DNA from 4 places in the Rhizobium sp. N324 genome. Region 4 is predicted to be linked to each of the others. Evidence: predicted binding sites of a transcription regulator. Region 4 holds the regulator's gene; each other region holds the start of a gene.
The links. The regulator PhoB, encoded in region 4, activates phosphate uptake and scavenging genes when phosphate is short. The targets are predictions, from matches to a motif close to TGTCATNNANCTGTCAT.
Positions count from the first base shown of each region.

Region 1: the regulator PhoB is predicted to act here: its motif matches at 5,563-5,579, upstream of AMK05_RS19015 (YdcH family protein).
Region 2: the regulator PhoB is predicted to act here: its motif matches at 4,363-4,379, upstream of AMK05_RS01000 (DUF1045 domain-containing protein).
Region 3: the regulator PhoB is predicted to act here: its motif matches at 4,061-4,077, upstream of ppk2 (polyphosphate kinase 2).

Region 1 is NZ_CP013630.1:3,924,601-3,932,429, forward strand. Features, by position in the region: gene AMK05_RS18985 (ABC transporter permease) at 1-182, shown strand, start outside; gene AMK05_RS18990 (ABC transporter permease) at 194-883, shown strand; gene AMK05_RS18995 (trans-sulfuration enzyme family protein) at 1,087-2,358, shown strand; gene AMK05_RS19000 (aspartate ammonia-lyase) at 2,385-3,794, shown strand; gene AMK05_RS19005 (phosphotransferase) at 3,807-4,601, shown strand; gene AMK05_RS19010 (Lrp/AsnC family transcriptional regulator) at 4,598-5,038, shown strand; gene AMK05_RS19015 (YdcH family protein) at 5,284-5,457, opposite strand; gene AMK05_RS19020 (YdcH family protein) at 5,686-5,889, shown strand; gene purE (5-(carboxyamino)imidazole ribonucleotide mutase) at 5,903-6,397, shown strand; gene AMK05_RS19030 (5-(carboxyamino)imidazole ribonucleotide synthase) at 6,394-7,470, shown strand; gene ykgO (type B 50S ribosomal protein L36) at 7,636-7,761, shown strand.
Region 2 is NZ_CP013630.1:217,192-225,020, reverse strand. Features, by position in the region: gene phnC (phosphonate ABC transporter ATP-binding protein) at 114-959, shown strand; gene phnD (phosphonate ABC transporter substrate-binding protein) at 1,047-1,952, shown strand; gene phnE (phosphonate ABC transporter, permease protein PhnE) at 2,017-2,976, shown strand; gene phnE (phosphonate ABC transporter, permease protein PhnE) at 2,984-4,327, shown strand; gene AMK05_RS01000 (DUF1045 domain-containing protein) at 4,471-5,166, shown strand; gene AMK05_RS00995 (alpha-D-ribose 1-methylphosphonate 5-triphosphate diphosphatase) at 5,180-6,319, shown strand; gene phnN (phosphonate metabolism protein/1,5-bisphosphokinase (PRPP-forming) PhnN) at 6,316-6,912, shown strand; gene AMK05_RS00985 (GrpB family protein) at 6,933-7,451, shown strand; gene AMK05_RS00980 (DNA translocase FtsK) at 7,448-7,829, opposite strand, start outside.
Region 3 is NZ_CP013631.1:278,180-286,008, reverse strand. Features, by position in the region: gene AMK05_RS34725 (hypothetical protein) at 1-1, shown strand, start outside; gene rpsU (30S ribosomal protein S21) at 37-270, shown strand; gene AMK05_RS23635 (hypothetical protein) at 343-537, shown strand; gene AMK05_RS23630 (pyridoxamine 5'-phosphate oxidase family protein) at 635-1,114, shown strand; gene AMK05_RS23625 (LysR family transcriptional regulator) at 1,131-2,042, opposite strand; gene AMK05_RS23620 (aldo/keto reductase family oxidoreductase) at 2,139-3,014, shown strand; gene ppk2 (polyphosphate kinase 2) at 3,105-4,019, opposite strand; gene AMK05_RS23610 (GMC oxidoreductase) at 4,129-5,781, opposite strand; gene AMK05_RS23605 (ABC transporter ATP-binding protein) at 5,863-6,942, opposite strand; gene AMK05_RS23600 (carbohydrate ABC transporter permease) at 6,951-7,829, opposite strand, start outside.
Region 4 is NZ_CP013630.1:561,866-569,694, reverse strand. Features, by position in the region: gene AMK05_RS02785 (GcrA family cell cycle regulator) at 151-684, shown strand; gene AMK05_RS02780 (GIY-YIG nuclease family protein) at 1,373-1,657, shown strand; gene AMK05_RS02775 (IS4 family transposase) at 1,943-3,097, opposite strand; gene phoB (phosphate regulon transcriptional regulator PhoB) at 3,429-4,112, opposite strand; gene phoU (phosphate signaling complex protein PhoU) at 4,250-4,963, opposite strand; gene pstB (phosphate ABC transporter ATP-binding protein PstB) at 5,008-5,823, opposite strand; gene pstA (phosphate ABC transporter permease PstA) at 5,840-7,162, opposite strand; gene pstC (phosphate ABC transporter permease subunit PstC) at 7,159-7,829, opposite strand, start outside.

The DNA.
Region 1 (7,829 bases), 1.3 Mb from region 4:
TCGCTGTCGTCGGATACCAGGAGTTGGCGTTGGCAACACGGCTCGCCGCCGGCAATACCAAGCATTACTTCCTGTTTTTCCTGGCCGCAGCCGTGCTCTACCTGGTGATCACCCTCGTCTCCAATATCGTCTTCGGAGGTCTTGAAACCCATTTCCGGCGTGGACAGCCGAAATCAGCCTGAGGAGATAGACAGTGGATTTCTCATGGGTTTCCAGCTATTGGCCGCTTCTCGTTGCGGGCGCGACACAGACCATCTTGCTGCTTGTCATCTCGGTCGCTCTCGGGTTCGTCCTGGCGATTGGTCTTGCGCTCGCGCAGATCGGCGGACCCTATTGGCTGCGATGGTGCGCCAAAAGTTACTGCACCTGCCTGCGCGGCACACCCCTGCTCATCCAATTGTGGTTGCTCTACTACGGTGTCGGATCCTTGCTGCCGATGATCCCGGGTCTGCGCGCAAGCTTCGTTTGGCCGATCGTGCGCGAGGGCTTCTTCTTCGCTGCGGTCAGCTTCACGCTCAACTACGCGGCCTACGAGGCCGAAGTATTACGCGGCGCGCTGCTTGCGGTGCCGAAAGGCGAACTGGAAGCCGGTCGCGCCTTTGGCATGACCCGCTGGACGCTTCTGCGACGCATATGGTTGCCGCGGGCGACCCGCATCGCCCTGCCGACGATCACCGGCGAGGTGGTGCTGCAACTGAAGGCAACGCCGCTCGCCTTCACTGTCACAGTAATGGATCTTTATGCCGTCGCCTACAAGATCAGGCAGGACACGCTGCTCGTCTACGAGCCTCTGATTGTCGTCACCATCTTCTATGTCTGCCTCACCATCGTCATCACGCGCGCCTTTCGCATTGTCGAAAGACAGCTGCCGGCGAGGCGCTGACGCTCTCGTTTGAAATTTACCGGAGAATCCAATGTTCAAAGAAATCGACCGGGCCATGCGCCACGCCGGCCTTCCGGCCTGATCGGCTCAACTGCCGCGCACACTGCTTCTCCGCGCCGCGTCAAGCAGCGCTCGCGAGATTGCACGGCTGAAAAACGACCACCTCCCTCAAATTCCAGGGAGTGAAATTGCAGGAGAATGTGATGACCGCAACAAAACTCTCAGATCTGCCCGCGCGCGGCATCGACCAGCGGAAGGCGGCGCCTGCCGCAAACGCGGGGCCCAGTCGAGAAACCCTGGCGCTAAACGGCGGGCTCGTCATCGACCCGGCGACGAAGGCGATCGCCCCGAACATTTCCATGTCCGTCAACAATGTGTTTATACCTGGCGACGGCCCATTTTCCGCCGACGGCGTCGACGACCTGACGGCGCTGCCCTTTCTCTATGCGCGCTGGACCAACCCCACCGTGCGCCAGCTGGAACAGCGATTAGCCGCGCTCGAAGGGGCCGACGATGCGATGGCCACGGCGACGGGCGTCGCGGCGATCGGAGCCACGTTCTTCACCTTCCTCAAGAAGGGCGATCATCTGATCCTGAGCGATGTTTGCTATGCCGGCGCCAATGAGCTCGCCCGGCGCATATTGCCGGACTACGGTATTGAGGTGACGCCGGTCAATATGTCCCGCCCTGAAGACGTGGCGGCCGCCTTCCGGCCCAACACGCGGCTCGTCCATTGCGAAAGTCCGTGCAATCCGATCCTGCGTCTGACCGACCTTGCTGCCATTGCCGAGCTTGCGCGAAAACACGGGGTTTTGATGTCGGTCGATTCGACGCTTGCCACCCCCGTGGCCACGCAGCCGCTCTTGCTTGGCGTGGATCTCGTCATCCATTCGCTCACGAAATTCATCAACGGCCATGGCGACGCATTGGGTGGAGTTGTCTGCGGGCGGAAGGAACTGGTTGAGAAAATCCGCTCGCGCGCCGGCGTCTATCTCGGTGCGTCGATGCCGGCCATGAACGCCTGGCTGATCATGCGCGGCATCGATACACTGTTTCCCCGCATGCGCATGATCTCGGAGTCGGCCGCGAAGATCGCGGTCTTCCTTCAGGGCCATTCCGCTGTGGAGACGGTGACTTATCCCGGACTTGCTTCCCATCCCCAGCATGATCTGGCGAAGCGCCAGATGGATATGTTCGGAGGCATCGTGACCTTCCGGGTGAAGAATCCCGGCCAGATGGCGCGACAACTCGCCGAACGCCTCAAAGTCGCCCATTATACCTTCTCGCTCGGTCATCAGCGCTCGATCGTCGTCTTGCTCGACACGCAGGAAATGATGAAATCCACTTACCAGCTGACCGGCGAGCAGCTCGAGGATTACCGCCGTTTTGCCGGCGACGGCGTGTTCCGCCTGTCGGTCGGGCTGGAAGCGACCGACGATCTGATCGGCGATCTTCATCAGGCTATTTCCAACTGAGCGGAGAGAAGGAAGGAGCGGGGGCCATGTCGATAACGCGCATCGAGACAGATCTTTTGGGAAGTCGGGAATTACCGGCCAACGCTCTGATTGGCATTCATACGCTTCGGGCAGTCGATAATTTCGATATTTCCGGCATTAAACTGCAGGATTTTCCCGGGTTTCTTCAATCTTTCGCGATGGTCAAGAAAGCTGCGGCCGCCACCAATCTGGAGCTGCGGTTGCTCGACCCCGCGATCGCGTCCGCGATTGATCGGGCTTGCGACAGGCTGATCGCCGGTGAAATCCTAACGCCGCACTTTCCGATCGATATGATGCAAGGTGGGGCGGGCACCTCGACCAACATGAACGTCAACGAGGTCATCGCCAATCTGGCGCTTCAGGAGATCGGCCGGCCGGCTGGCAGCTACGACGCAGTCAATCCAAACGATCACGTAAACCTTTGCCAATCGACCAACGACGTCTATCCCACAGCAATCCGGCTGACTGTGTTGCGGGAAGGGGAGAAACTCTGTTCGGCGCTATCTGCTCTGGTGGTCGCCTTCCGGCGCAAAGGGGAAGCCTTCGGCGATATTGTTAAGGTCGGGAGAACGCAGCTTCAGGACGCCGTACCAATGTTCCTTGGTCAGGAGTTCGAAGCCTTTGCCGAGACGCTGGAAGAAGACATCACGCAATTTCTCGCCGCAGCCGAGTTGATGCGAGAGGTCAATCTCGGCGGGACGGCAATCGGCACCGGCGTAAACGCACCTGTGGGCTTCTCGGCGGCGGCCTGTGCACACCTATCCACGATCTCCGGCATCGCCGTTCGCCCGGCGCGAAATCTCGTCGAGGCCACGTCCGATACCGGCGCCTTTGTTTCGGTATCGAGCATGCTCAAGCGCCTGGCGGTGAAACTCTCCAAGATCTGCAACGGTCTCCGTCTCCTGTCGAGTGGTCCGCGCGCCGGCTTTGGCGAGATTCGTCTTCCGGCCATGCAGGCGGGCTCGTCGATCATGCCGGGCAAGGTCAACCCGGTGATCCCCGAATTGGTGAACCAGATCGGCTTCCAGGTCATTGGCAACGACCTGACGGTCACACTCGCTGCCAGCGCCGGGCAACTCCAGCTGAACGCCATGGAGCCGGTCATCGTGCTCAACATCCTACAATCCATGCGGCTGTTGGTGAAAGGAATGGATGCGCTTCGCACACGGTGCATCGACGGCATCGAGGCGGATTCACAGCGTTGCCGGGCGCTTCATGACGGCGCTCTAATTCTTGCCGCAGCCCTCAATCCCTTCGTTGGATATGCTCGGGCGGCCGCGCTTGCCCGCACCGCCCTTGCCGAAGGAATTCCGCTGCGAGAGGCGGTCGAGCGCGACAGTGGTCTGCCGCCAGCCCAGATCGAGACGATCTTCGGCATGAAGAACATCGGGGCCGACGGGTCGGTGCAACACTGAAGGAAAGCAAAAATGGCTGTTTTCACAGATCTGTCGGAGGCAGACTGCGGGAGGATCGCGACGGCCTATCGTCTGGGAAGTCTTACATCGGTGATCGGCATTGCCGATGGTGACGCCGAAACCACTTACCTTTTCCGCTCCGCGCGCGGTGAGTTCATTGTCACCTTATTCGAAAGCGAGGCCGACCCCTTCGACCTCGAGGGGGCCTTCCGAACGATGGAAACGCTGTCTGGCGCCGGCATTCCCTGTCCGGCAACCTTTCGCACCGACGCCGGTGCGGCGACGATTACCGTGTCGGACAAGCTTGTCGCCGTTGTCGGTTTTGTGCCAGGCTCTCGACTGAGCGAAGTCACTCCGGGCAAATGCCATGCGCTTGGGAGCTGTGTCGCACGAATCCACGAGACACTGAGGCGTTCAACAACACGAGCCTCGCTCGGGCTGCCGAAAGGTCCTGTGCACGGTGCGCTCAATCGCGACAACGTCTTCTTCCTCGACGAGATGGTGAGCGGCGTCATCAATTTCCGCTTGCGCCATGATGATGTTCTGATCGCCGAACTCGCGGAGGTCATAGTGCATTGGGCTGTGGCAGCAGACGGCACTCTCGAGAGGACGCTCGTCAGCGCATTGCTCGCTGGCTACGACGACATCAGGTCCCTCAGCGAAGCGGAGTGGCGGGCCGTGCCGGCTTTCGTCATGGCAGCGGCCGCCACCATGTTTGCGCAGAACGACAGACTTGCCGATCTCGAAGCCGCCACACAGCGGGTCTTCCTCTCCGCCAAGGACTGCATTCAGGATATCCGGCCATGAAGCGCATCCTCGACCGATCCGACGAGCGCATTCTAACCGAGCTAACCCGCAACGGCCGGATTCCCCACGCCGAACTGGCCGAAAAAGTCCACCTGTCGCGCAACGCCGTTCGCCAACGCATCGAGCGATTGGAACGCGACGGCCTGATTCAGGGCTATACGATTGTCGTAGGCGACGGAAAGCCGCGGGCAGCCATCACAGCAATGATCTTCGTGTATCGTCACGACCGTATGCGCGGCGGCGACGTCATCCAGACGCTCAAAGGGATACCGGAGGTCGTCTCCTGCGACGTCATGAGCGGTGAGTTCGACCTGGTCGTGCGGGTTGAGGCAAGCGCGGCAGACCGCATCCGCGAAATCTGGCAAGAGGTTTCGGCGATGCAAGGGGTGCGTGACACGCTGACGGCATTTGCCCTGTCTTCGATGATCAAGCGTTGACCGAAAGGGACGGCAGGTCAACGACATAAGCACACAGCGCCGCTCGTCTTTTCAGACGCGCAAAGTACGCGATGCGACTTATAGAAATGGTATGCGCCGCAGCTCGTAAAAGCCCAGCCGCGATGCCGCTGGCATCGGGCTGGCGCAATTCTGGTGTAAAATCACCGGGTCTTGCTGATTTCAGGCGGAATGGATGGATTTACCTTTTCTTTCGCAAGATGATCGACCGGCGACCCTTGGGAAGATCAGTGGACGGATGACTTGAGACGCATAATCTCGTCCTTGATGCGCAGCTTGCGGCGCTTGCATTCGGCAATTTCCGTATCGGAGATAGAGGGAGCTGTTCTGAGCGCGTGCAGCTCCTCTTCGAGAGCGACATGCTTTTTCTGGAGTGATTCAAGATGAGCTTGAACTGTCATTTGACCCTTCCTTCCTCTTACCCTCCCCGGCCAACATCGTCGGGGATCAAGGTGTCAACGCGGCGGACTGTGACATATTTTTGAAGGCTTGTCGAAGGCCAAAAGATGAAGACTGGATGGCAATTTCATGATCAAGACTAACTAGCCGTTACCCGTATTTGGTGATAGGAGCTTGCGGAAATCATCGGCAGATCGGACAAGGTCCGAGGACGACAACGGGGAATGCATATGGCCGATCAGGAACAGGCGGAAATCAGGCTCACAGTTGCGCGGCTGCGCCAGGAGCACGAGGATTTCGACGCCGCGATCAACGCCATGATCCAGATCGGATGCGACGCTCTGCGGATCCAGCGCATGAAGAAGAAGAAGCTCGTCATCAAGGACAGGCTTTCGAAGCTGGAAGATCAGATCATCCCTGACATCATCGCCTGAGGGGATAACAATGATGACAGACAGACCGTCCGTCGCCATCATCATGGGCAGCCAGTCCGACTGGGAGACCATGAAGAACGCCGCCGACACGCTGGAGGCGCTTGAGATCCCTTATGACGCGCGCATCATTTCGGCGCATCGCACACCCGACCGGCTGGTCAATTTTGCCAAGGGCGCGCGGGCGGAGGGCTTCAAAGTCATCATCGCTGGTGCCGGCGGCGCCGCCCACCTGCCGGGAATGGCCGCATCGATGACGCCGCTGCCGGTTTTCGGCGTACCGGTCCAATCCAAAACCATGTCAGGCCAGGACAGCCTTCTTTCCATCGTGCAGATGCCGGCGGGCATTCCGGTGGGAACACTTGCCATCGGCAAGGCCGGTGCGGTCAATGCCGCCCTGCTCGCCGCCGCCGTGCTTGCCCTTTCCGACGAAGAAATCGCCGACCGGCTCGACGAATGGCGCGAGCGCCAGAGTGCCGCCGTCGCCGAATACCCGATGGACGACCTATGACGGCAAGAACGATCGGCATCATCGGCGGCGGCCAGCTCGGCCGCATGCTGGCCATTGCCGCCGCCAGGCTGAATTTTCGCACGGTCATTCTCGAGCCGCAGGCGGACTGCCCGGCCGCCCAGCTCGCCAACCGGCAGATTATCGCCGCCTATGACGATCCGGCGGCACTGGCCGAACTTGCGGATCTCTGCGATGTCGTCACCTACGAATTCGAAAACGTGCCGGTCGCAGCCGCCGAGATGCTCTCCGCAAGCGTATCGGTCTATCCGCCGCCAAAGGCGCTGGAAGCCGCTCAGGACCGCCTCGTCGAAAAGCGTTTTCTCAATGGCTGCGGCATAACGACCGCCCGCTTCCACGCGGTCGACAGCCAGACCGATCTCGAAGCCGCGCTTGAGGATTTCGGCGGCCAGGGTGTGCTGAAGACCCGCCGTCTCGGTTATGACGGCAAAGGCCAGAAGGTTTTCCGCTCGGTGGCCGACAGCGTTGATTGCGCCTATGCCGCGCTCGGCGCCGTGCCGCTGATCCTCGAAAGTTTCGTCGCTTTCGAGCGTGAGATCTCGATCATCGCCGCCCGCGCCACCGACGGTACGGTCGTCTGCTTCGATCCCGCCGAAAATGTCCATCGCAACGGCATCCTCCACACCTCGACGGTTCCGGCTGCGATCTCGCCTGCGACGGCGGACGCCGCGCGCCGATCGGCCGAAAAGATCCTCACAGCATTGAATTATGTCGGCGTTATCGGCATCGAATTCTTTGTGCTTGCCGATGGCAGCCTGATTGCCAATGAGATGGCGCCGCGCGTCCACAATTCCGGCCACTGGACCGAGGCCGCCTGCGTGGTCAGCCAGTTCGAGCAACATATCCGTGCCGTCGCCGGCCTGCCGCTCGGCAATGCCGATCGCCATTCCGACTGCGTCCTGCAGAACCTGATCGGCGACGATATCCTGGCCGTTCCCGGCTGGCTGAAGCGCTCCGATACGATGGTCCATCTCTACGGCAAGACCGAATGGCGTCCCGGCCGCAAGATGGGCCATGTCACCACCTTGACGCCGAAATCACCGGTTTCGGCCTGAGAAAACACCTTTGCGCCTTGGGAAAAACACCGTCATGCGGTTGACACGGAAAAGGTGACGGGGTATCTGCTCCCCCACCTAAACAGCGCGCCCGACGGCGCGCTTTTGATTGTTAAAAGATACGGGCGAATGTGAATTCCCCCACAGAGATCGCGGATCAGAAAAATGAAGATCAAGAATTCGCTCAAGTCGCTCAAGGCTCGCCACCGTGACAACCGTCTGGTTCGCCGCAAGGGCCGCATTTACATCATCAACAAGCTGAACCCGCGCTACAAGGCTCGTCAGGGCTGATTTCGCGCGCGTCCGGATCGCTTCGCCCGCGCGGCTTGCGTCGGCAGATATCCGGTGGGTCACTGCGG
Region 2 (7,829 bases), 340 kb from region 4:
CGATATAGGCGCTGAGAATTGTGACACGAACTACACAAATATGACACGCGAGGTTCATCAAGCGGGACTAATGCGATCCTGACCAAAGGCCTGGATCGCAAGGGAAGAGCATGATGTTCGAGCTCAAGAATGTCACACGCCGTTTCGGAAAAAAGCTCGCCGTCGATTCCATCACGCTCGCCATCCCGCAGGGCCAGATGGTCGGCATCATCGGCCGTTCCGGCGCCGGCAAGTCGACGCTCTTGCGGATGATCAACCGGCTGCAGGAGCCGAGCTCCGGCACCATTCATTTCGCCGGCGTCGAGGTTTCCGGGCTTCGCGGCGGGGCGCTGCGCAACTGGCAACGCGACTGCGCAATGATCTTCCAGCAGTTCAACCTGGTGCCGCGCCTCGATGTTCTCACCAATGTCATGCTCGGCCGCCTCAACCACCGCTCGACGCTTCTCAGCCTGCTCAACATCTTCACCCGCGAAGAACGTGTATACGCCATCGCAGCCCTCGAACGCCTCGGCATCGAACAGACGGCACTACAGCCGGCCGGCACGCTTTCCGGTGGCCAGCAGCAGCGCGTGGCGATTGCGCGGGCGCTGATGCAGAGCCCGAAGATGGTGCTCGCCGACGAGCCGATCGCCTCGCTCGATCCGCTGAACGCCAAGATCGTCATGGATGCGCTGCGCGACATCAACGAGCGCGAGGGCATCACCGTCATCACTAACCTCCACACGCTCGATACCGCCCGCAACTATTGTGAGCGCATCGTCGGCATGGCCGGCGGCCGCGTCGTCTTCGACGGCAAGCCGTCGGAGCTGACCGCCGAGGCGGTGAAGGCGATCTACGGGACAGACAAGGACGGCGCCGGCATCGACGAAACGATGACCTCGACGTCGATCAACATCGCTCCCGAGCGGGCAGACAATCAACCCGCCGGCGTCCAACCGCTGGCGCTGGCCGGCCTCTGAGCGAGGCGGCCGCGATCGAGCGCCCGCGTCAAGGGCACACTTCTTCGTAACGGGAGACCGGGGAATACCGGTCAATAGGAGAGACACATGTTGAAGAAAGCACTCTTTGCGGCAACGGCGCTCTTCGCGCTCGCCGGCGCCGCCAATGCTGCAGATCTCAAGGAATTCCGCATCGGCATCCTCGGCGGCGAAAACGAAACCGACCGCCTGCGCAATTATGCCTGCCTCGCCGACCACCTGAAGCAGGAATTCGGCTTCGAGAAGGTCTCGCTGTTCCCGGCCGCCGATTATGACGGCGTCATCCAGGGCCTGCTCGGCGGCACGCTCGACTTCGCCGAACTCGGCGCTTCGGGCTACGCAGCCGTCTACATCAAGGATCCGAAGGCTGTCACGCCGATCCTCACGACGCAGCAGAAGGATGGTTCGACCGGCTACCACTCGATCGGCCTCGCCCTGAAATCATCCGGTATCAAGACCATCCAGGACGCCAAGGGCAAGAAGCTCGGCTACGCCGATCCGGACTCCACCTCGGGTTATCTCGTTCCGCTGACGCAGATCCCGAAGGACACGGGCATGCCGAACGACAAGTTCTTCGCTTCCACGCAGTTCAATGGCGGCCACGAGAACAACCTTCTCGCCGCTTATGACGGAAAGGTCGACGTCGCCGTCGACGACTCGTCGGGCATCGGCGATTTCAAGGACGGCTACACCTCGGGCACGTTCCGCAAGGAAGTCGACAAGGGCGCCGTCGATCCGAACAAGCTGGTTGAAGTCTGGCGGTCGCCGCTGATCCCGAACGGCCCGCTCGTCGTTCGCAACGCTCTCGGTGAGGATTGGCAGACGAAGCTTGCAGCCTTCTTCACGGCGCTGCCGGAAAAGGATCACAAGTGCTTCGCCGCGATCGAAGGCGGCGACTACAAGGGCTATGCCCCCGTTAAGCACGAGTTCTACAACACCGTCGTCGAAGTCCGCAAAGCTGCCATCGGCGGCTGATCGGCCTCTTGAATGCGGGGCGGCCGGAAACGGCCGCCCTTCTTTGTAACCGGGCGAGGCGTCCATGACTGTTGCCGATACACAGCCGCAGATGCAGAGCACCAGGGAGATCCGCACCGCCTGGGAGCGGATGGTCGCCAGGCGCCGCTTCTACACCATCCTCGGCCTGGTTATTCTGATTGCGGCTTTCGCAAGCTCCGTCCGCTTCGCCGACGAGAGCAATGCCGGCCATTTCTTCGACCGCCTGCCGCATCTTTTCGATTTCCTGAGCTGGCTCATCCCTAAGGATTGGAACGACGTCTGGCGCGCGCTGTTCGACATAGCGAGCGTGAACGACAAGGGCGGGGAGGAATTCAATTTCGACAAGGGCCGCGTCTATATCTCAGGCGCCTTCTACATTCCCGAATATTTCGAGCTGATGATCGTGACGATCAACGTGGCGCTGATCTCGACGATCGTCGCCTTCGTCTTTGCCGTTCCCTTGAGCTTCTTTGCCGCGCGCAACCTGACGCGTTCATGGCCGCTGCGCATCTTCACCAAACGCCTGATGGAATTTTTGCGCGCCTTCCCCGAGATCGTCATTGCCGGCCTGTTTTCGGCGATCCTGTCGATCGGGCCGGTCGCCGCCATCATCGCCATCACCCTGCACACGATCGGCGCGCTCGGCAAACTTTTCTACGAGGTGGCCGAGAATATCGACATGAAGCCGCATGAGGGCATGAAAGCGGTCGGCGCCAACTGGTGCGAGCGCGTGCGCTTCGCCGCCCTGCCGCAGGTGCTGCCGAACTTCACCTCCTATGCGCTGCTGCGGCTCGAGATCAACGTGCGCGCCTCGACCATCATCGGCGCCGTCGGCGGCGGCGGCATCGGCGAAGAATTGAAGCTGTCGATCTCGCGCGGCTTCGGCGCCAAGACGATGGCGCTCGTTCTGCTGCTGTTCGTGACGATCGTCGCCGTCGACCAGTTCTCAGCATGGCTGCGTCGCCGCCTCGTCGGCGAGCACGCCTTCCTCCTGCAACATTGAGGCCGCCATGACGGTGATCGACGCCAACCGGATGCACGAGATCGAAGCGCACTATCCGGAATATTTCCACCGCTCGTTCCGCCAGCGTTTCGGCGGGCTGATGATCCTGATCGCGACGCTGCTCTACAGCCTCTATGCCGTCTGGTTTTTCGACCTGCCCAAGCTGTTCGCCGAAGCCCATTGGGAGCGCGTCGGCATCTATCTCAGCCAATGGGTAAGCTACGACGTTCAGCCGGAATTCCGCATTAAGGACGACGGCTCGATCGAAGTGCGGTATCCGCGCTTCTCGCCGCTCGGCGACAATCCCCATCCCGACTGGCTCGTCGACAATCCCGATGACAGCATCACCGTTTCGATCAGCGGCGCCAGCCGCACCGTCACGGTCTCGAAGAGCCAGACGATCGTCACCGCGCATGGCATCAGCGTCCCCGTCGAGGTCACGAGCGGTGCGCCTAAGGTGGTCGGGCCAGTGCCCGGCTGGATGACCGTCTATGACGACAATGTGCTTGCCGATCTCGGCTTTGCCGGCAATGTCAGCATTTCCGTCGACCGGGTGAAAATCCGCAAGCGTTTCATCGGCTGGGCGAATTTCGTCTTCGACACGCAATCGTCCTTCTTCGACAAGCCGATCGGCGAGGTCGTCAGCCTCATCGTCTCGGGGCCGCGCATCAAGCCCGACCAGTCCAACCTGTCGCTCGCCTTCGACGACATCTGGAACAACAGCGAATGGCAGCATGGCGACGTCTGGACCAAACTTTTCCAGACGATCGTCATGGCATTCCTCGGAACGCTGCTGGGGTCGCTCGCCGCTTTCCCGCTCGCCTTCCTGGCGGCACGCAACATCACGCCGAACCGGCTCCTCAATCAGATCCTCAAGCGTTTCTTCGATTTCCTGCGGTCGGTCGACATGCTGATCTGGGCGCTGTTCCTGACCCGCGCCCTCGGCCCCGGCCCGCTTGCCGGCAGCGGCGCGATCTTCCTCACCGAGACCGGCACGCTCGGCAAGCTCTATTCCGAAGGGCTGGAAAATATCGACAACAAGCCACGGGAAGGCATCCAATCAACCGGCGCTCAAACCGTGCTGGTCCATCGTTACGGCATTATGCCGCAGATCGTTCCCGTCATCGTCAGCCAGACGCTCTACCAATGGGAATCGAACGTGCGTGGTGCAACGATTATCGGCGCCGTCGGCGCCGGCGGCATCGGTCTCAAACTCTGGGAGGCGATGCGCACCAACGCCAACTGGGAAAACGTCGCCTACATGGTCATCCTGATCCTGCTCGTCGTCTTCCTTTTCGACGCCGCCTCGAACGCGCTGCGCCACCGGCTGATGGGCACGAAAACCCACTGAGCCATCGGCCGGAAAGGCTGTGGCGGCGCTGCCGCCATCATCATTCTGTCACGGAAATCTTTTAGCCGGGAACCTGCTTGCGGTTCGCCGCCAAATCACTGCACATTGCGCTCCCCATTTCGACGATCCCCAGGATAAAAGCCTTGCGCTACGCTCTCTATTTCTCGCCGCCGAAGGATGATCCCCTGACCGGCGCGGCCTCGCGCTGGCTCGGCCGCGATGCATTCAGTGACGAGACCTATCCTGCACCGGAGCATGAGCAACTCGGTGCGGCAGAGCAGTTCGACCTGACCGCCGATCCGCGCCGCTACGGCTTTCACGCGACGATCAAGGCGCCGTTTTCGCTCGCCGCTTCGGTCACCGAGAGGGATCTGATGGCCGTCGTCGAGGAGTTTGCCGCGCGCACTGAAGCCTTCGAGATTCCCGAACTGGTGCTTGGCCAGCTCGGCCGTTTTTTTGCCCTTGTTCCGGGTTCTGTTCATCAACCGCTTCAGGATTTCGCCGCGAAGGTGGTAAGGTCCTTCGAACCGTTTCGCGCAGCGTTGTCCGAAGCCGATATGGCGCGGCGCAACCCGGAGAAGCTCAGCGACAGCCAGCGCGCCAATCTGCAGCGCTGGGGTTATCCCTATGTGATGGAGGATTTCGGCTTCCACATGACGCTCACCGGCCAGGTGCCCGAGCCACGCGCCGCGGTGATGAAAACCATTCTGACCGAGCGTTTTGCCGTTTTCACCAACCGGCCGCTTGCGATTTCCGGCCTCGCCGTCTTCACCGAGGAAACGCGCGGCGCCCCGTTCAAAGTTCATTCCTGGCTGCCGCTTTCCGGCGCCAAAAGCTGAAAGACCCGACGAGATGAGCAAAGAGACCGTGTTTTCCAACGCCCGCATCGTTCTCGAGGATGACATCCTCGCGGGCTCGATTGTCATTCGCGACGGCAAGATCGCCGACATTTCCGAAGGCAACTCGGTAGCCGGCGAAGATTTCGAAGGCGATTACATCATTCCCGGCCTCGTCGAGCTGCATACCGACCATCTCGAAGGTCATTATCAGCCGCGTCCCGGCATCCGCTGGAACAAGACGGCCGCGGTTCAGGCGCATGACGCCCAGATCGTCACCTCGGGCATCACCACGGTGTTCGACTGCCTGCGCATGGGGGCTGATGAGGACGGCGGCTTCGAACATGGCGAGATGCGCGAGATGGCCGATGCCATCCAGTCGGCGGAGAAGGAAGGCCGGCTGCGCGCCGAGCATCTCCTCCACCTGCGCTGCGAGGTCTCGGCCGACAATGTGCTCGAACATTTCGCCGATTTCGAAAACGACCGGCATGTGCGCCTGGTCTCGCTGATGGATCATGCCCCCGGCCAGCGGCAGTTCCAGACGATGGATCAATATATCTTCTATTATCAGAAGAAGCGGGGCTTAAGCGACGAGGTCTTCGCGCGCTTCGTCGCCAAGCGCCAGGCGGAATCGGCGCGCAATTCGACACCGCATCGCAATGCCATCGCCAAGGTCTGCGCCGAGCGCGGCATCACCGTCGCAAGCCATGACGACGCGACGCTCTCCCATGTCGACGAGGCGATCGACAACGGCGTGCGGCTTGCCGAATTCCCGACCAGCTTCGATGCCGCCCGCGCCTCGCACGAACATGGCATGAGCGTGCTGATGGGCGCGCCGAACATCGTGCGCGGCAAATCCCACTCCGGCAATATCGCCGCCCGCGACCTCGCCGAGATGGGCGTGCTCGACGTGCTGTCTTCCGATTACGTGCCGCTCAGCCTGCTGCATGCGCCCTTCATCCTCGCCGATGAAGTCGAGAGCATCACCCTGCCGAAGGCGATCGCCATGGTGACGTCGACGCCGGCGCGCACCGTCAGTCTCAACGACCGCGGCCGGATCGCCACCGGGCTGCGCGCCGATCTCGTCCGCGTCCACCGTTCGCATGGCGTGCCGGTGACACGCTCCGTCTGGCGCCAAGGACGCCGTGTCGCATGAGCCCGTACGAACCCCATCCAGGAGCCGGAGCCGAGCGCGGCATCATGGTCGTCGTCGTCGGGCCGAGCGGCGCCGGCAAGGACACGCTGATGAACCTTGCCGCCCGGCATTTCGCCGGCCGTGCCGAGGTTCATTTCACCCGCCGCGTCATCACCCGCCACCGCGACGCCGGCGGCGAAGACCATCTTTCCGTCTCCCTCCAAGGATTTGCCGCCATGGAGCAGTCGGGCTCCTTCGCCGTCTGGTGGGAGGCGCACGGCTTGAAATACGGCATTCCGGCCGAGGTCTCGGTGGCATTGTCGCGCGGCCATGTCGTCGTCGCCAATGGCTCGCGCTCGGCGCTTCACCGTTTCCAGGCGGCTTTCCCGCGGCTCAAGGTGATCAACGTCACCGCTCGCCCGGAAGTGCTTGCCAGCCGGCTGGAGGCGCGCGGGCGCGAGACGCATGAGGATATCATGGCCAGACTTGCCCGCGGGCCGCTGACGGTGCGCGGCGACTACGACGTGGCGGAACTCGACAATAGCGGCTCGCTCGAAGAGGCCAAGCAGAAGATAGTCACGATCCTCGACGGGCTGCTCGCCGAGGTGCATTGACCGCAATTGAGAGGAAGGGCATGCGCGCCATCAAAGTGGTCGACTACGATCCTTCCTGGCCGCGGCTCTTTGCTGACATCAGCGCCGAGATCTCCACCCTGCTCGGCAATCTCGTGCTGTCCATCGACCATATCGGCAGCACGTCGGTGCCCGGCCTGGCGGCCAAGCCGAAGATCGATCTCGATGTCGTCACGATCTCCGACGACGTTCTGCCAATGGCGATCGAAATGCTGCGCGCTGCCGATTTTGTCTTCCACGGCGATAGGGGAGAGAAACGCTGGGCGTTCACCCGAGATCACGAAGCCTATGGGTTCAAGCTCTATCTCTGCGAGCCCGGTAACCGCGCCCATCGGGAGCGCATCCTGTTTCGAGACTACCTTCGGGATCACCCCGAAAGGGCCACGGCCTATGCCGATCTGAAACGCCGCCTGGCTGTAGAGGCAGGCGGCGATTGGGGCGTCTACACCGGTGGAAAGACCGCATTCGTCAGCGAGACAGTGCAATTGGCAGAGTGCGTAACGCACTCCGCGCCTGATTAATCGCCGTCACCCCGACCGGAAACGATCTCGCGCTTGCCGACATGGTTGGCCGGGCCGACCAGGCCTTCCTTTTCCATGCGCTCGACCAATGAGGCGGCTCTGTTGTAGCCGATGCCGAGGCGGCGCTGGATGTAGGAGGTGGAGCACTTCTTGTCGCGCATGACGACCTTGACCGCCTGCTCGTAGAGCTCGTTGCCATCCTCGGAGGCCATGGCGCTCTTGTCGAAGACGGCGCCGGCTTCTTCCTCTTCGGGCTCTTCCTCCTCGTCGGCGGTAACGGTGTCGAGATATTCGGGGCGGCCCTGGGTCTTCAGATGGGCAACGACCTTCTCGACCTCGGCATCCGAGACGAAGGGACCGTGGACGCGGGAAATCCGC
Region 3 (7,829 bases), on a different replicon from region 4:
ATCGCTCGCCATATCTTACGAAAAGGAGAATTCGAAATGCAGGTACTCGTCAGAGACAACAACGTCGATCAAGCCCTCAGGGTTTTGAAAAAGAAAATGCAGCGCGAAGGCCTGTTCCGCGAAATGAAGGAACGGCGCGCCTATGAGAAACCCTCCGAACGGCGCGTCAGGGAAAAGGCGCAGGCGATCAGCCGGCAGCGCAAGGCGGCACGCAAGCAGTTGCAGCGTGAAGGCCTGATCGCCAGACCGAAGCGGGCGGCCGCCCGTTAGAGCAATTCCAGCCAAAGAGCGTACGACCAGCTTGCCAAGCTTCGACGGTTGCATTCCTGGAAAGGACAGACAATGGACGAATTGAATAGCCTCACTGTTTCAGAAGAACGCCTCGAGGATTGCCGCGATGTCGTGGAGCCGGATCTGCAGGATCTCATCCATCGCGCATTGACCTCAGGCTTTTCCCGCGAGGAAATCCTCATCGCCGTCAGCGAACTGGTCGCTGAAGACTTCGCAATGGTCATGGAAACCCCAAGCGTACATTAAGGCACCAGCGCAGCAGATGTGTCCGTGGTCGAATATGCGGAACATTGGCCCGGGCAAATGGTTACGTCGTCTCCCTCTGGCACAAATGGAGACGACGATGGCCGAGCATGACGATGCGACACGGGTATGGGAACTGATCGACAGAATAGGGTTCTGCATGCTGACGACCCGCAGTGGTGACGATCTGCGCGCGCGCCCGATGTCCGCCTATAGTGCCCAGCTCGAGAATGCGGTCTATTTTCTGACCGATGTGGCCAGCCACAAGGACGATCAGATCGCCCGCTGGCCAAATGTGTGCCTTGCCTTTGCCGACACCAAGGGACAGAAATATGTTTCCGTGTCAGGCACTGCCGAGGTCCAGAACGATCGCGGGAAGATCCGCGAGTTATGGGCGACGCCGGCCAAGGCCTGGTGGGACAATCCCGACGATCCCTCCATCCGCGTGCTGAAGATGACCCCGTCTTCGGCCGAATATTGGGACAGCCCGGGCACCATCATCAGCTATATCAAAATGGCGGCCGCAGCGGTTTCCAACAGCAAGCCTGATATGGGCGACAATGCCGAGGTCGAGCTTTGACACATGCAAGCGCTGTTCAGGCCTGCTTGGTCGAGGCTTTGACGAAATCGATGAATGCCCTGAGCGGCGCTGGCACCAACCGCCGTCCGGGATAATAGAGGAACGGCCCGGAAAAGCGCTGCCACCACGGCTCAAGGATCGGCTCGAGGGCGCCGCTCTCGAAATGCGGGCGCAGCCAGTCTTCGAAAACGCAGACGACCCCTGTGCCCGCTATCGCTGCGTCGACGGTCAGATCGGTCGCCCCGCCGACCCGGACGATCAACGGTCCTGAAGGGTCGACCCGCACCATTTCGCCTTCTCGCTCGAACTCCCATGGCGTCGTCAGCGCGCCGCTGGCAAAACGGCCGAGCAGACAGGCGTGGCGAAGAAGTTCGCTCGGATGCTGCGGCCGGCCATGGCGGTCGAGATAGTCAGGGGAGGCGGCGGTGGCAAAACGCTGGACGCGCGGCCCGATCGGCACGGCGATCATATCCTGCTCCAGCCGTTCGTCATAACGGATGCCGGCATCGCACCCGGCAGCAAGCACATCGACGAAGCTCTCCTCGGTGATCACCTCAAGACGAATGTCGGGATAGGCGGCGAGAAACGGCGGAACGATGGCGGGCAGCACCAGCCGCGCGGCGCTGACCGGCACATTGAGCCGCAGCGATCCAGCCGGCCTGTCGCGGAATCCATTGACCACGTCGAGCGCAGACTCCACCTCTGTCAGAGCCGGGCCGAGCCGCTCCAGCAAACCCTTGCCTGCTTCGGTCGGAACGACGCTGCGTGTCGTGCGGTTGAAGAGCCTGACGCCGAGGTCGGCCTCCAGGCGGCGCACCGCCTCACTGAGGAAGGAGGCGCTGCTGCCGCTGGCCCGCGCGCCCTCGCGAAAACCGCCGGCCCGCGCCACCGCAACAAAGGCGTTGAGATCCCCCAAATCGACTTTCACTGTTCGCCACTCCGCACGGCCTGTGCGGATTGTAGCGAATTATCACGCGCGCCGACAACGCCTATCTTGGGGTCACCTCTTGAAAGGAGTGAGATCATGTCCATCATCGATCAGTCCGGAACCTTCAAACTCGGTGACCGCAGCGTGAAGCGGCTCGGCTACGGCGCCATGCAGCTTGCCGGGCCCGGCGTGTTTGGCCCGCCCAGGGATCATGGCGCGGCCTTGGCCGTGCTGCGCGAGGCAGTCGCGAGCGGCGTCAACCACATCGACACCAGCGATTTCTACGGCCCGCACGTCACCAACCAGATCATCCGGGAAGCGCTTCATCCCTATCGCGACGATCTCGTCATCGTCACCAAGATCGGCGCACGGCGCGGCGCGGACGGATCCTGGATTCCGGCTTTCTCGCGCGAAGAGCTGACCGCGGCCGTGCACGACAACCTTCGTAATCTCGGCCTTGACGTGCTCGATGTCGTCAACTTCAGGATCGCCTTCGATCTGCATGGCCCCGCCGAAGGATCGATCGAAGCACCCCTGACGGCGCTGGCCGATCTCCAGCGGCAAGGCCTCGTTCGTCACGTGGGCTTAAGCAACGCCACGTCGAAGCAGATTGGCGAAGGGCGCGGAATCACCGAGATCGTCTGCGTGCAGAACCAGTACAATCTTGCCCATCGGGCCGACGATCGCCTGATCGACGAACTCGCGCGCGAAGGCACCGCCTATGTGCCCTTCTTCCCGCTCGGCGGCTTCAGCCCGCTGCAGTCCTCCACCCTGTCCGATGTCGCCACGCGTCTTCATGCGACGCCCATGCAGGTCGCGCTCGCCTGGCTGCTGCGGCGCGCTCCGAATATTCTGCTGATCCCCGGCACCTCGTCCGTCGCCCATCTGAGGGAGAATCTTTCCGCTGCCGCGCTGGTGCTGCCGGATGATGCCGTCGCGGAACTGGACCTTATGGCTGATATCGCTGCCTGACGACGCTCCAAGCCCAGGGGCATCGCTACACCACACTGATGCGTGGTGTAGCGATGCCAGAAACGTCAGACAACCGGTATGATTATGCGCTCAATAGCGCTCCGGCACATGCATTTCAGGCGGAACCGGCGCCCTGTTATAGTCGGCGTGGCGGATGCGGTCCGGCAGTTCGATGTCCGGCTTGGGAACATCCTCATAAGGGATCTGCTCAAGAAGATGGGCGATGCAGTTCAACCGCGCCCGTTTCTTGTCCACGGCCTGTACCACCCACCAGGGTGCATCCTTGCTGTGCGTGCGCACCAGCATTTCTTCCTTGGCCTTGGTATATTCCTCCCAATGGACACGGCTTTCCATATCCATCGGTGAGAGCTTCCACTGCTTCAGCGGATCGTGAATACGCATCTTGAAGCGGAATTCCTGTTCCTCGTCGGTGATCGAAAACCAGTATTTGATCAGCACGATGCCGGAACGGACCAGCATGCGTTCGAATTCCGGCACCGAGCGGAAGAATTCCTCGAGTTCGTCAGGGGTGCAGAACCCCATCACGCGCTCGACGCCGGCGCGGTTGTACCAGCTGCGGTCGAAGAGCACGATTTCGCCGGCTGTGGGAAGGTGTGGGACATAGCGCTGGAAATACCATTGATGGCGCTCCCGCTCGGTCGGGGCAGGCAGCGCGACGGTCCGGCAGACGCGCGGGTTGAGCCTCTGGGTGACGCGCTTGATCGCGCCGCCCTTGCCGGCCGAATCGCGGCCTTCGAAAAGCACGACCACCTTCAACTTCTTGTGCTGAACCCAATCCTGCAGCCGCACCAGCTCGTGCTGCAGCCGGAAGAGTTCCCGGAAGTAGATCTTTCGCTCGAGCGTCTGCTCGGCAGGTTCCGACATTCCCTCGGCGACCAGATCGTCCAGCCGATCCTCCTCCATCTGCATTTCCAGCTCCTCATCGAAGCTGTCGGCGATTTCGGCCTTTATCCGGTTAAGCTGGTCCTGATGTGATTGCGACATGGGTTTTTCCTTCCTGCTTTTCTTGACAGGAGCATGTCAGTGCGAAGGTTATATGACGACCACTGATCGAGCTGAAACGGTTACCCCAGTCTCTCGTTCCAAGCGCGCCTTAAAACTGCCCCGCCCGGTACCGGTCGACCAGGTTTCGGCAGGCGCGGAGCGTCAGGGCCATGACGGTGAGCGTCGTGCCGGCGATACCGCTGCCGGGAAAGGCGCTGGCGTCGGTGACGATGAGGTTCGGGGCATCCCAGACCTGATTATAGGGATTGAGCACCGAAGCCTCCGGGCCCTCGCCCATGCGCGCGCCGCCGGTTTCATGGATCGCCGCACCCATGCACATGGTCTTGCGGAACCATGTGCGGAACATGAAGCGGCTGAAGGCATCGGCATCCGGGAAGGCGCCCTTGCCCATCTCCTTGAGGCCGGTGGGCGAGCCGATGAATTCGAGCTCGCCGCCGACTTCGCTGATCATGGCGATCAGCGTCTCCTCCTGTCGGCGAAGCAGCGCCTGCTCCTCCGCCTGCATGACGCAGCGGATATGCGGCACGGGAATGTTCCAGGCGTCCTTGCGCCTGACATCGAGCGTGATGCGATTGTCGGCATAGGGCAGCATGCGACCGAAGCCGAAGAAGGCGAGGCGCGCATCGGTGGCGCCTGAGACCGGCGCGCGGCCGACGCTGCCTTGGTAGTCGAAATCGCCGCGGGCGGCATCGCCCTCACCGAAGCGGGGGATGAAGATCCCACCCGACGGATTGTAGAACGGGTCGGTCGGAGCGGAATCGTCGGGCGCCCAGCCCTTCGCCTTCGAGAAGGAGCCGAAGGCGAGGCAGGGAAGCTGATCCATGAAATAGCGGCCGAGGACGCCGGAGCTGTTGCCGAGCCCGTCAGGATGTCTTGCCGAAGCCGAATTCAGGAGCAGCCGCACGCTCTCTATCGGCGAGGCGGAAAGAACCACCGTCGCGGCACGCGCCGTCGATACTTCTCCCGTATTGCGGTCGATGAATTCGGCGCCGGTGGCGCGGCCGGTTTTCTCGTCCGTGGTGATGCGGCGAACGACGGCGTCGTAGCGGACCGTCAGCCGGCCGGTGGTCTTGGCATCCTTAAGCGGCCGCGGCATGCGTTCGACGTCCGGCGCAATGTAGCGCCAGGAAACGACGCGCCTCTCCGGCCAACGGCTTTCGACCGCCTGCTTGAAGATCTGTTCGGCCGGCGTCAGGCTGGCCGGTTTGGCATAGATGCCGTCGGGCAGGGTCGGCACATCATCCTTGTTGCCGTAAAGCCCGAGATAGGCCTCCACTTCCTCATAAAATGGCACCAGCTCGTCATAGGAGACCGGCCAGTCCACGCCCTTGCCCGTGCGCGACCGGATCTTGAAATCATCGTCGGTCCAGCGCAGCAGCACCCGGCCGAAACTGTGGAGACGCCCGCCGCCCTGGCGGCCGCGGATCCAGAGAAAGGGCTCGCCCTTTGGCGTCGTATAGGGATTTTTGCGGTCGTTGACGAAGAAGTGGCTGAAGCGCTCGGTAAAAAACGCCGCCCGCGCCTGGATCGGCTGGCCCTTGATTGTGGCCCGCGCCCGCTCCCAGATATTGATGCTGCTGGCGGGTGCCTTCTTGCGCGCCGGGTCGAAATCCCTGGGACCCACGGCCGGACCAGCTTCGAGCAGCAGTACGGACAGCCCCTGGGCCGTCAGTTCTTTGACCGCGAAGGAACCCGCCGCGCCGGAGCCGATCACCAGCGCATCGTAGACGATCTCAGACATGTCTTTCCAAATCCTGTCCTGGAGCGATTGCTCAAAACGGCGCGCAGCGCGCCGGAAATTGCGAGAAAACCAAGGGGCGCATCAGAGCCGCGCCCCGTCGGCGCCGAAGAGCGACGCCTTGGCGATATCGAGCCCGGGAGCCACGGCGTCGCCCGACTGCAGGGCCACGTCGCCCATCAGCCTCAGCGAGAGGCTTTGATCGGCCCAGTCGAACCAGACAACGGCATCGGACCCCATCGGCTCGACGACGGAAACGCGGCCGGGAATGGTGGGCAGGCTACCTGCCCCCTCGAGCACCAGATGCTCAGGGCGAAAGCCGAGGGTCGCCGGTCCTTCCGCCGCCGCTGTTTGAAAGGAATAATCGGAGAGTTCGACGGCAAGTCCCTTGCTCCGAAAGACCAGCGCGCTGTCGCCGCGCTCGATCCGGCCCTCGACGAAGTTCATCGCCGGCGCGCCGATGAAACCGGCAACGAAGAGGTTGGCCGGGCGGCGATAGATCTCGGCGGGCGAGGCAAGCTGCTGGATGACGCCGTCGCGCATGATGGCGATGCGGTCGGCAAGGGTCAGGGCCTCGACCTGATCATGGGTCACATAGATCATGGTGTTGCCGAGGCGCTGATGCAGCTTCTTGATCTCGACGCGCAATTCGTTGCGCAGCTTGGCGTCGAGGTTCGACAGCGGTTCGTCGAAGAGAAAGACATCGACTTCGCGCACCAGCGCCCGGCCGATGGCGACACGCTGGCGCTGGCCGCCGGAAAGTTCGGCCGGGCGCCGGTCGAGCAGCATATCGAGGCGAAGGAGAGCGGCCGTGCGGGCGACACGTTCCTCGATCTCGGCCTTCGGCAGACCGGCGACGCGAAGGCCGAAGGAGAGGTTCTTGCGAACCGACATGCGCGGGTAGAGCGCGTAGGACTGGAAGACCATGCCGATGCCGCGGTCTTTCGGCTCCTCCCAGCTGACGTTCTTGCCTGAGATCCAGATCTCGCCCCCAGCGATGTCCTGCAGTCCGGCAATGGCGTTCAGCAAAGTCGACTTGCCGCAGCCGGAAGGGCCGAGCAGCACCAGGAACTCCTGCGGGGCAATATCGATCGACATTTTTTCGATCACCGTATGGTGGCCATAGGCGATCTTCAGATCCTTGACGGAGACGGCGGATTGCATGGAAGCGTTTACCCCTTGACTGCGCCGGCGGCGATGCCGCGCACGAACCAGCGGCCGGACAGGAAATAGATGGCAAGCGGAACGACGGCGGTCAGGATCGTCGCCGCCATGTTCACATTGTAGGTGCGCTCACCCATCGTGGTGTTGACGATATTGTTGAGCTGGACCGTCATCGGCAGATTGTCGCGCCCGGCGAAGACGAGGCCGAGCAGGAAGTCGTTCCAGATGCCGGTGAACTGCAGCATCGAGACCACGACCACCATCGGCACGGCGATCGGCAGCATGATCTCGAAAAAGATCCGCCAGAAGCCGGCGCCGTCGACGCGTGCCGCCTTGCAGAGCTCTTCCGGCACGCTGACGAAATAATTGCGAAAGAGCAGCGTCACCAGCGGCAGGCCGAAGATGACATGCACGAGAATGATGCCGGCAAGCGAATTGTAGAGTTCGACATTCGCCATCACCCGGACCATCGGATAGAGGAAGATCTGGTAGGGGATGAGACCGCCGGCCATCAGCAGGCCGAAGAGCAGGTTGGCCCCGCGCGGCCGCCAGAGCGACAGCGCATAGCCGTTAACGGCGCCGATAAAGACCGAGAGTGCGACCGCGGGAAGGGTGATCGCCACCGAATTCCAGAAGCCGCTGCGAATGCCGACACAGACGGTCCCCATGCAGGCGCCCGACCAGGCAGTCACCCAGGCGGAGAAATCGAGCGTTGCCGGCAAGGCGAAGATCTGCCCGAGCCGGATTTCGTCCATCGACTTCAGCGAGGTGACGACCATGGTGTAGAGCGGCAGAAGAAAGAAAAGTGCGGCGACGACCAGGAAGGCATAAAGGCCGATGCGCCCGGCGGTGATCTGCGCCGGCTTGGGGCCATTCGGATGAGGACC
Region 4 (7,829 bases):
AGTCAGGCTCACACTAGGTTAAAGTTCAATTACTAGACTGCATGCGGCGGAACTAGTCACCAAAATTGATCAGGCGTTTCTTGTTTCGGAGGCTTCCGGGACAACGGTGAGGGATTCTGCCATCACCAACGCGAAAGGTGGAGACAGGGCATGAACTGGACAGACGAGCGGGTCGAGAAACTCAAGAAGCTTTGGGCCGAAGGACTGAGCGCCAGCCAGATCGCGGCACAACTTGGCGGTGTCAGCAGAAACGCTGTAATCGGCAAGGTACACAGGCTGAGCCTTCCCGGCCGCGCCAAGGCCGGCGGCACCGCCGCCACGGCGCGGACGCCGAAGCGCAATACATCTGCGCCGCGCGCACCGAACTACGCCTCACGGATCGCCACCCGCACCGTTACCCGCCAGCAGGGCGCGACGATGCTGAAGGAAGAGATCGAGATCGAAACGGTCGAGGAAATGGAATACGTGCCGAAGGGCAACGTGGTCGTGCCGATCTCGCGCCGCCTCGGCCTGACGGAACTGACCGAACGCACCTGCAAATGGCCGGTCGGCGATCCGCTGAAGGACGACTTCCATTTCTGCGGCTGCGAATCCCCGGACAATTCGCCCTATTGCAGCTACCACCAGAAGCTCGCCTACCAGCCGGTGAACGAACGCCGCCGGGCGGCGGCCCGGGCGAGCTGAGCGGGCGACATTATTGAGATGCAAAAACGGGCTGGAAGGCCCGTTTTTTTGTGGGTTAAGGGGCGCAAATAGCGCGAACGCTTCGGGGCTTTGGCTGGAACTCCAAGTGAGATGAGCTCTATCTTGTGGTCGCTTTTACGAACGCAGTGCTTGCTGCATGGGTCCTCGGGTCAAGCCCGAGGACGACGGAGAGTGGGGTAGCCTCGGCGGCAAGGGCCGAATACCTGGTGATTTTGTTGGAATTGCCGTATATTATTTTGCGCAATTCCCAGCCAAAACCGCTCGCGCATTCTGCTGAAATTCCCCCAGACGTCTCGCCTCCTGCCGATCGAGCCCCCCACTCTCCGTCATACTCGGGCTTGACCCGAGTATCCATGCCGCACGCACTTCGCTTGAATTTGCTCGGCTACGGCCGCCTTTGTCAGTGTGAGCGCGAATGCGGCGCTCTCGGCCATGGGTCCTCGGGTCAAGCCCGAGGACGACGGAGAGTGGGGGAGCGTTTGCGGCAGGAACCATGAGCGTAGTGGTTCTGCTGGAATTGGCGCTTTTCGCTTTACGCAATTTTCCCAATCCGTTTGCTCCGTTTCGCTGGAACCCTCCGAACGTCTCGCTTCTTGCCCATCCCACCTCCCCACCCTCCGTCCTGCTCGGGCTTGACCCGAGCATCCATGCCCAGCACTCTGCGCGGATGGCGGGCTATGTCTACATCATCACCAACCAGAAAAACGGCACGCTCTATATCGGCGTGACATCCGATCTGGAGCGCCGCATCTATGAGCATCGTGAAGGGCTGACACCGGGCTTTGCGTGGAAATACGGATGCACCCGTCTCGTCTGGTACGAGGAGCATTGGGATATCGCCAGTGCGATCCAGCGGGAGAAGTCGTTGAAACGCTGGTACCGGCAATGGAAGGTCGATCTGGTCGAGGCGATGAATCCTGGGTGGGATGATCTGTATCTTACGCTGTGGTGATGCGAAAGCAGTGCTTGCGGCCATGGCGTTGGCGGTAACCACATCGAGCCGAAGTGCTTGTGGCGGTGGGTCCTCGGGTCAAGCCCGAGGACGACGGAGGGTGGGGGAACCTATGCGGCAAGAACCGTAAGCGTAGCGGTTATTGGAATTGCCGCCATTTGTTTCCGCGCTTTCCACGCAAAACCGTTCGCCCATTTTGTTGGAATTGCTCCAGACCTCTCGCTTCTTGCTGCTCGTGCTCCCTCACCCTCCGTCATACTCGGGCTTGACCCACTGCTGTCCGGTTTAACTTGCGGTGATGGGCAGTGATAATTGCCGTGGATCTGCTTTGGTGATTGCCGGCGGTCTTCGCAGGGCGCCGATTGCCCTGCGATGCATGATGTTGAGGCGCACGAGCCTTGAGAATGCGAGCGGCTGAGCGATGTCTTTCTGGGCTGCCTGGGCCATTCGCAGCAGCAGATAGGCAATGAGCGCGACGAAGACCTGGATGCGCACGGCATTTTCCGAGGTTCCGAGAAAATGCCGGATCTTCAGGTTCTGCTTGATCCATTTGAAGAAGAGTTCGATTTGCCAACGCTGCTTGTAAAGGGTGGCGATCTCGGCTGCCGGAGCGTCGAGGTCGTTGGTGATGAGGCGGATGACCTTGCCGGTCCTGATGCGGACGGCGATCTCGCGCACCGGATCCTGAAAGGGGTTCTGCCGGGAACCGGCGAGCCTTTGCGGCAGGAGCCCGATCCTGTCGAAGAGAATGCCCGCAGCTTCATCGGCTGGCTGTTCGGCGATCGTGGCGACGAGGGTATTGCTCTTCAGCCTGGTGACGAAACGGGCGCTCTTTCTATCGATCTCGGCCCACCAGGCAAAATCGTAATAGGCAAGATCGAAGACATAGGTGACGCCCGCAGCAATGTCGATCGCCCTGGCCGGGATGATGTCGTTCGTCCTCTGACCGGTCAGCGTCATGGCGAGCGGCGCGTCGGCGTGCGGATCGTAGCAGACATGCAGTTTGATGGCCCGTTTGCCGCCAACCATGTCGGCCCAGCCGCCATACAGCGAGGAGACCTGGACGCGTGTGGCATCCAATATACGCAGCGTATCGCCGATATGACGGCGTATCTTTCGACTGGCACGGGCAGCCATGACGGAGAACAGATCGGCAAACAAGGCTGCCGGGCGCTTGGCATTGGCATCCGCCAGCGTGGCACGGGCCACACTGCGAGCGCCCAGGTGATAAAGGTTCGCCTCGTGGCTGAGCAAGCCGGCCTCGATCTCGCGCAGGCTGGCAGCGCCCGACAACTGGCCAAAAAGCAGCGCCAGGAACTGCGACTTCGCCGTCAGCCGGCGCACCCGGTGGTCGGCATTATGCTTGTCCACAAGACGATCGAACACCGCCCACGGAATATACTGTTGAAGCTGGTGAAAAACGCTATTCTCGTGCCGCATGACATTGATCTCCAATTCGTGTCCAGAACGCCGCGAAACGTCTGAAAACGAATAGAATCAATGCCATGCAACCTGTCCAGATATTTTAACCGGACAGCAGTGGGCTTGACCCGAGTATCCATGCCGCAAGCGCTGCGCTTGAATTTGTCGACCGCGGTCGCCTTGTCAGTTCAACAGAAACGAAGTGCCCACCCGCATGGGTCCTCGGGTCAAGCCCGAGGACGACGGAGGGTGGGGGAACGTCCGCGGCAGGAACCGCAGCGTGCGGTGATCTATCGGCCGCGTTTTGCGTTACGCGGCTCCCTCGCCCGGACGGCGGCAGGATGGCGGCTCAGGCTTCCATCGAATAGCCGGCGCCGCGGACGGTGCGGATGACGTCTTGCATGTTGGAGAAGTTCAGCGCCTTGCGCAGGCGGCCGACATGGACGTCGACGGTGCGTTCGTCGACATAGATGTCGTGGCCCCAGACGCCGTCGAGGAGCTGCGAGCGGGAGAAGACCCGGCCCGGCGACGACATCAGGAATTCCAACAGGCGGAATTCGGTGGGGCCGAGGCGGACTTCGCGGCTCTTGCGGTGGACGCGGTGGGTTTCGCGGTCGAGCTCGATATCGCCGCATTTCAGCACGGTGGAGAGAACCTCCGGACGGGCGCGGCGCAGCATCGCCTTGACGCGGGCGACGAGCTCGGGGGTCGAGAAGGGCTTGACGACATAATCGTCGGCGCCGGTGGAAAGCCCGCGGACGCGTTCGCTCTCTTCGCCGCGCGCCGTCAGCATGATGATCGGCAGCCGCTCGGTTTCCGGCCGCATGCGCAGGCGCCGGCAAAGCTCGATGCCGGAGACGCCGGGCAGCATCCAGTCGAGGATGAGAAGGTCGGGCGTGCGCTCCTGAAGCCTGATTTCGGCCTCGTCGCCACGAAGGATGGTATCGACCTCGAAGCCCTCAGCTTCGAGATTGTAGCGGAGAAGCACGCTCAGGGCTTCCTCGTCTTCAACAACTGCAACTCTCGGGATCATGCGTGTCGGTCTCCTCGCGCATGATCCTTAAACCGGGGGTGATTTAAGCAATGCATCCTGCGCAAATTCACAAAAAATGGCTGCGACCTCTTTGCGCGCCCCACATGGGCGCGCACGCAATCGTCTGGTTTAGGCGGTTATTCCGTGACCGCGCCGACGGTGTTGGCGCTGTCGTCCTTCGGACGGTCGCCTTCCGGCTGTGCGCCGGTAGCCATGTAATAGATGGTCTCGGCGATGTTGGTGGCGTGGTCGCCGATGCGCTCGATGTTCTTGGCGCAGAAGAGAAGATGCGTGCAGCTGGTGATGTTGCGCGGATCTTCCATCATGTAGGTCAGGAGCTCGCGGAACAGCGAGGTGTACATCGCGTCGATCTCGTTGTCGCGCTCGCGGATCGCACTCGCCTTGTCGGCGGCGCGTGTCGTGTAGACGTCGAGCACTTCCTTGAGCTGGACGAGCGCCAGCTCGGACAGATGCTCGAGGCCGCGGGCCAGCTTGCGGGGAACGCCGGTGCTCTGCACGGCGATGACGCGCTTGGCGGTGTTCTTTCCGAGGTCGCCGACGCGTTCGAGATCGGCGGCGATGCGGATCGAACCCATGATTTCGCGCAGGTCGGCGGCCATCGGCTGGCGGCGGGCGATGGTGACGATCGCCTTGTCGCCGATTTCACGCTCGGCGTGATCGAGGATCACGTCGTCGGAAATGACCTTCTGGGCCAGCGCCGTATCACCGTTGACCAGCGCCCGGACGGATTCGGCGACCATCTGCTCGGCCAGGCCGCCCATTTCGGAAATCCGCCGGGACAGGAACTTCAGATCATCATCATAGGCAGAATAAATATGTGTCGATGCCATGGGGCTTTATCCTCGAATAACGGGAAGGCTTGGTGACGCCAAAATCAGCCGAAGCGGCCCATGATATAGTCCTGGGTGCGCGGATCGTCGGGATTGGTGAACATCTTGTCGGTGTCGTTCTCCTCGACCAGATTGCCGAGGTGGAACATGGCGGTGCGCTGCGAGACGCGCGCGGCCTGCTGCATGGAGTGGGTGACGATGACGATCGTGTAATTTTCGCGCAGTTCGTGGATCAGCTCCTCGACCTTGGCGGTGGCGATCGGGTCGAGCGCCGAGCAGGGCTCGTCCATCAGGATGACTTCGGGGCTGACGGCGACGGCACGGGCAATGCAGAGGCGCTGCTGCTGACCGCCGGAGAGGCCGGTGCCGGATTCATGCACGCGGTCCTTGACCTCGTTCCAGAGGCCGGCGCGCTGCAGGCTGGTCTCGACGATCTGGTCGAGATCGGCCTTCGACTTGGCAAGGCCATGGATGCGCGGGCCGTAGGAGACGTTTTCGTAGATCGTCTTCGGGAACGGGTTCGGCTTCTGGAAGACCATGCCGACGCGGGCGCGCAGTTCGACGACATCGATATCGGGATCATAGATATCGTCGCCGTCCAGCGTGATCTTGCCGGCGACGCGGCAGCCGTCGATCGTGTCGTTCATGCGGTTGAGGCTCCGCAGAAAGGTCGACTTGCCGCAGCCCGACGGGCCGATCAGCGCGGTTACGGTGTTTTCGCGAATGTTCAGGTTCACATCGAAAAGCGCGCGCTTTTCGCCGTAGTAAACCGAGACATCCTGGCCGATCATCTTATACGGGACGTTGCTCATCTTCTGATCCAGCGCCTTTTCAACTGCAGCTTCCGTCAACATGTTCATGATCTTGTAACTCCGTTTACCAGCGGCGCTCGAAGCGACGACGCAAGAGAATGGCGCCCATGTTCATGACGATCAGGAACAGGAGCAGGACGATGATGGCACCCGAAGTACGCTCGACGAAGGCCCGTTCGGCCTCGTTGGCCCACATATAGACCTGCACCGGCAGGGCCGTCGAGGGATCGAGCGGTGTCATCGGCGCGTTGGCGACGAAGGCGACCATGCCGATCAGGAGCAGCGGCGCGGTTTCGCCGAGCGCGTGCGCCAGGCCGATGATCGTGCCGGTGAGGATGCCGGGCATGGCGAGCGGCAGAACATGGTGAAACACCATCTGCATCTTCGACGCGCCGAGGCCGAGGGCTGCGGCGCGGATCGACGGCGGCACGGCGCGCAATGCCGCGCGCGTCGCGATGATGATCGTCGGCAGGGTCATCAGCGTCAGCACCAGGCCGCCGACCAGCGACGCCGAACGCGGCAGGCCGACGAAGTTGATGAAGACGGAAAGGCCGAGCAGACCATAGACGATCGAGGGAACCGCGGCGAGATTGTTGATGTTGACCTCGATCAGATCCGTCAACCGGTTCTTCGGCGCAAACTCCTCGAGATAGATCGAGGCGGCAACGCCGATCGGCAGAGCGAGCACCAGCACGATCAGCATCAGGTAGAGCGAGCCGATGAGGGCGACGCCAAGGCCCGCGGCCTCCGGACGGCTGGAATTGCCGTTGACGAAGAGGCCGGTGTTGAACTGCTTGTGCAGAGCGCCGCTCGCCTTCAGCTCGTTCATCCAGCCAACCTGCTTGTCGTTGACCTTGCGGTTCTTCTCATCGACCGAAAGATCGATCTGGCCCTTGTTGGCGCTGTCGACATTGGCGTCGGCGAGCACGGTGACATTGACCGTCTTGCCGATGATCGACGGGTCGGCGACGACCATGTCGCGCAGCTGGATCGGCGCCCCCTTGGAAAGCATGGCGGATGCATCGCGCACGTCAGGCTTACTCGAGGCGTTGATATTCAGCTGCTTGACGATCGCATCGCGCAGCAGAACCGGATAGTTGGCGGCGATCAGCACCGAAGGGTCGGTCGCACGCTTGTTGCTGGGGTCGATCGTCTTCTCGGAAAATTCGATCGGCAGGGTGATCGCCGTCTGCTGAAAGGCGGTGTAGCCTTTGCCGATCACGGTCCACAGCAGGATGAACAGGAAGACGAGGCCGAAGGCGATGGCGGCGATGCCATAGGCCTGGAACCGGCGCTCGGCGGCGTAGCGGCGCTTGATGCCGATATCGCGGCGCGCCGGCGCCTTGGAGATGGTGACGCCTGTTGTGGGAGAAACAATATCCGTCATTCGTACTGCTCCCGGTATTTGCGCACGATGTAGAGCGCATAGATGTTGAGGCAAAGCGTGATGCAGAACAGCGTGATGCCAAGAGCAAAGGCAACCAGCGTCTGCGGCGAGGTGAACTCGAGGTCACCCGTCAGCTGATTGACGATCTTGACGGTCACCGTCGTCATCGGCTCGAAGGGGTTGATCTGGATGCGGGCGGCGACACCGGCGGCCAGCACGACGATCATGGTTTCGCCGATGGCGCGCGAGGCGGTCATCAGCAGCGCGCCGACGATGCCGGGAAGTGCTGCCGGCAGAACCACCTTCTTGATTGTTTCGGAGCGCGTGGCGCCGAGACCGAGCGAACCGTCACGCAGCGCCCGCGGCACGGCGGTGATGATATCGTCCGACAGCGACGAGACGTAGGGGATCAGCATGATGCCCATGACGATGCCGGCGGTCAGAACGCTCTGCGCCTGGATGAAGTTGGTGTAGCTGCCGGAGAGCAGGCCGCTGATCTGAGCAGAGAAATCGCGCAGGAACGGGCCGACGGTGACGAGCGCGAAGAAGCCGTAGACGATCGTCGGAATGCCGGCGAGCACTTCGAGCAGCGGCTTGGCGATCCCGCGCAGCTTCGGCGAGGCATATTCGGCCATGTAGATGGCGGCAAACAGGCCGACCGGCACGG